2 regions of the Pseudogracilibacillus sp. SE30717A genome follow, and region 2 is predicted to be linked to the other one. Evidence: a T-box and tRNA genes for the amino acid it is inferred to sense, from the RefSeq annotation. Region 2 holds a T-box; the other holds one or more tRNA genes.

Region 1 (2,264 bases), on a different contig from region 2:
TTCTAATGAAGCCTTCGCGACACCCATTACGTTATAGTTTTTTACAACTCGCTCAGCACCTAAATAAGATTGAGTAACAATACTACCGCCTTCTGTCATTAATTTTCTAGCTTCGTTTGTTACTGCTACTAAGGAGTAAGCACTGATTTCTTGTGCAAGTAAAAAACCGTCTCGAGAGGTTTCTGCATATTCTCCCTGTAATTCATCACGGTTTGCAAAAGCAACCGAATGAACGAGGCCGTGAATTGCCCCTACCTTTTCTTTGATTTCTGCAAATGCTTCTTTAATGCTCTCGTCACTGGCCACGTCGCAGGAGACAAGTAATTTCGCTTCTATATTATTTTCGTCTAATAACTTTTCTAATTTCTGGGATGAGCGCTGTTGTCGGTTTGTAAAGATAAGATTTGCGCCTTCACGATGAAGTGATTTTGCAATTCCCCAAGCGATGCTTCGCTGGTTCGCTACGCCCATAACAACGATGTTTTTTCCATTTAATAAGCCAGACATGAATGGCACCTCCATAATATGTACTGTTACTTATTATAACGATTTTAAAAATGGATTCATACTACAAACTAGTTTTCTAATGGATAGTAAATAATTATTAAAGATTTTTAAACTTTACCCTTTACAAAGTAGAAAAGCTTGTATATAATAAAATCTGTTGGCTTTTAAGAGCAACTTATTTGGCCCGTTGGTCAAGTGGTTAAGACACCGCCCTTTCACGGCGGTAACACGGGTTCGAATCCCGTACGGGTCATCTTAACAATGCCGGCCTAGCTCAATTGGTAGAGCAACTGACTTGTAATCAGTAGGTTGGGGGTTCAAGTCCTCTGGCCGGCATTTTTTTTATCTCTAAGTATATTTTATATTTAGATGGTAAAGCATATGGAGGGGTAGCGAAGTGGCTAAACGCGGCGGACTGTAAATCCGCTCCCATCGGGTTCGGCAGTTCGAATCTGCCCCCCTCCATTTTTATAATAAATTTGATTGGGCTATAGCCAAGCGGTAAGGCAACGGATTTTGGTTCCGTCACTCCTAGGTTCGAATCCTAGTAGCCCAGCCATCTTTATTTCATACATGAATGAATTAATTCTTATTGTAAACAAGGAGTGTATTTATACAACCTTGTTTATTTGCATTTTTAGAAGGATTTTCTCATAATAGAGTCAATTAACAGATTAAAAGTAAATAAACAAGCAATTTACGTATGTTTTTTGGTATAATTATAAAGCAGAGTTTTTTTAGTAAATAAGATAATATAAAAATTAATTTAAAAATGTAGTAGCACTTTTACTATCAATTTGGTGAAGGAGCTACCTACTTTATCAGAAACATATAGTTCGTACAGATACTATTTTATATATTCAGTTTTATTAAAACACTTTTTAAGGGTGAATTGCATGGAGATATCTTCTAGAATTCCTGGCTTTTATAAAATGACAATTGAAGAAAGAAAGAGACAACTCATCAAATTATTCGATTTTTCCGAAGAAGATGCATCTCAATTATTACATCAAATGTCGTTGCCGGAAGAAACAGCAGATAAGATGATAGAAAATGTTGTAGGGACATTCTCTCTTCCACTTGGATTAGGATTAAACTTTACAATCGATGGAAAAGATTATATTGTTCCAATGGCCGTTGAGGAACCCTCAATTGTTGCTTCTGCAAGCTATATTGCGAAAATTGTCAGGGAAGCTGGAGGCTTTCATACAGAAGCAACAGAGCGGATTATGATTGGACAGATTCAAGTTGTCGGTTGTGAAGATTTTAACAAAGCTAAAGATGCGATAATAGCCGAGAAAGAAATGCTTATTCAGGCAGCTAATGATGCTTACCCTAGTCTTGTCGCAAGAGGAGGAGGAGCCGAGGATCTAGAAGTTCGAATCATCAATGAAAGTGGCTCAAGATTTAATCAAATGTTAATTGTCCACCTGCTCGTAAATACGTGCGATGCAATGGGGGCAAACATTATTAATACAATGGCAGAATCGTTAGCACCTATTGTAGAGCATTTGTCAGGCGGAAAAGTATATTTACGTATTTTGTCAAATTATGCTGATCGCTGCTTAGCAAAAGCGACATGTGTTATTCCACCGGAGTTATTAGCATCAGAAGGCTTTACTGGTGAAGAAGTTCGTGACGGAGTGGTACATGCATACGAATTTGCTGCTTCAGATCCTTATCGCGCAGTTACGCATAATAAGGGTATTATGAATGGAATTGATCCGGTTATTATAGCTACAGGGAATGACTGGCGT
Region 2 (2,264 bases):
TGACGAAATTTTTGCATCAACTAGTAAGTCGACTAAGTTCACATCTTGTTTTTCCAATTCATATGTTGGAACATCTTTAAATCCTTGTTCAATCTCGTCTTTCGTTAATTCCTTAACATCTCCACTAAACAAGGCTGCAGAAATTTTAATTGCTTGGTTTAACGCCGCTTCCCCATGCACCATTTTCGTCATTTCTTCTGCTAAACGTTTCTGTGCCTCACGTGCTCCAGGATTTTCTTCAACAGCTTTTTGTAACTCGGCAATCTCATCTTGGTTTAAAAAAGTGAAATAGTTTAAAAACTTAATTACATCACGATCATCCGTGTTATACCAGAATTGGTAAAACTCATATGGACTTGTCTTTTTCGCATCAAGCCATACAGCGCCGCCAGCTGTTTTTCCAAACTTCGTACCATCTGCTTTCGTAATCAACGGGACAGTTAAACCGAATACTTTAATTTCCTCGTCTCCTTGTGTACGACGAATAAATTCCATTCCTGCTGTAATATTTCCCCACTGATCACTTCCACCGATTTGAAGAGTACAGTTTTCTTCTTCATGTAATTTCATAAAATCATAGGATTGCAGTAACATATAGCTAAATTCTGTATAGGAAATCCCGTGCTCAATCCGTGAAGCCACCGCATCTTTAGCAAGCATATAGTTCACTGTAAAATGTTTTCCAGCATCTCTTAGAAAATCAATAATCGTAATTTTTGACAGCCAATCATGATTGTTTCTAGCAACTGCAGCATTTTCACCTTCATCGAAATTAAGCAATCCTGCTAACTGATTTCGGATACTATCCGTAAAACCATGAACGACACTTTCTTCATTTAAAGACCTTTCACTCGATCTCCCACTAGGATCACCGATCATTCCCGTTCCACCGCCAATTAAAGCAATTGGTCGATGGCCGGCCTGCTGGAATCGTTTTAATATCGTAATCGGTAATAAGTGTCCGATATGCAAACTATCTGCAGTTGGGTCAAACCCACAGTAAAGAGTCACTTGATTTTCAGCAAGATGGTTGCTTAATCCCGCCTCATCTGTTGTCTGTTGAATTAAACCTCTGCTTTCAAGGTCATGTAAAATATCCATATTCATCACTCTTTCATATTTTATTAATTTTTAAACACAAAAAAGCCCCGTTCCTAAAAAGGGACGAAGCATATTCTCGCGGTACCACCCTTGTTGTAAATGAATATCCATTTACCACTTGGTATTGTTAACGATGGTTCTCACCGTCTTATTTGAATAACCAAATAAGATCGCTCCTGACTGTAATTCGTTTGCAAATATTTACTGACTCCCACCAACCGTCAGCTCTCTGTAAAAGGGATTCGCTCACTACTTCGATCATTCACTGCGAAATTCATAATATAATCTATATTGTAATGATCATTTTACAAAATGCAAATTATAACCATTATAAATTTTGAAGCCTCATCAAGATTAATTAAATCATGTTTTCTCATTAGAGGATAAACTGTACTATTCACGCAGTCTATTTGATGGGTTATATTCAATATAAAACTTTCTATACTAAAATACGTCTCTAATAATTACCTCGAAATGCCCAAATATATTTTATAGCACACTTTTCTAAAACGTACGTGGCAACTTCTAATATAACTTACACATTTTTGTTGGAATATCGTTGGAACATTTCTGACAAATATTCATGTATCCATTTCCACTTTTTACCTTTTATATATACAGTATACAATAGAAAATAAAATTGGAAAATACTTCAAAACAACTATAAAACTATAGCCACAATTCTCTTAATCTATGATATAATATGTAGTTGAATTTAGGAGGTTTCAGAATGGATTTTAAACAATTTTTCCAACAGGTTGGAGATAGATTAAAAGGGTTATGGAATAAAGGCCAAATTCAAAAAACGTCTCGAATTACATATGATGTCGTTTGGAATATTATCTTATTTTTTATCATTGTAGGTACTATGACAGTCATTTTTGCGGGTGGAGTTGGAGCAGGTTATTTTGCATCTCTTGTAAAAGACGAACCAATTCGTGACTATGATGAAATGAGAAAAGATATTTACAATTATGAAGAGACATCCAAACTATATTTTGCCGATAATAAATATATCGGTGATATCCGTGCAGACTTACACCGAGAAGAAGTCGAGTTAAAGGATATTTCCGAACAATTGACCCAAGCGGTAATTGCAACAGAAGATGAGCTGTTTTACGAACATAATGGAGTTGTGCCAAAAGCAATTGTACGTGCAGTCT

Evidence for each region. The T-box of region 2 lies ahead of tyrS (tyrosine--tRNA ligase). A T-box ahead of a tRNA ligase gene usually reads a tRNA of that ligase, here a tRNA-Tyr.
Region 1: it has a tRNA-Tyr gene. The T-box ahead of tyrS (tyrosine--tRNA ligase) is inferred to sense a tRNA for this amino acid. The anticodon was not compared.

Annotation. Positions count from the first base shown of each region.
Region 1 covers NZ_JAXHDF010000009.1:158,439-160,702, reverse strand. Annotated here, with positions in the region: gene fabI (enoyl-ACP reductase FabI) at 1-507, opposite strand, end outside; tRNA gene SPD48_RS15210 (tRNA-Glu) at 689-760, shown strand; tRNA gene SPD48_RS15205 (tRNA-Thr) at 771-843, shown strand; tRNA gene SPD48_RS15200 (tRNA-Tyr) at 891-972, shown strand; tRNA gene SPD48_RS15195 (tRNA-Gln) at 992-1,066, shown strand; gene SPD48_RS15190 (hydroxymethylglutaryl-CoA reductase, degradative) at 1,404-2,264, shown strand, end outside.
Region 2 covers NZ_JAXHDF010000005.1:326,022-328,285, forward strand. Annotated here, with positions in the region: gene tyrS (tyrosine--tRNA ligase) at 1-1,101, opposite strand, end outside; T-box leader at 1,158-1,376, opposite strand; gene SPD48_RS10455 (transglycosylase domain-containing protein) at 1,832-2,264, shown strand, end outside.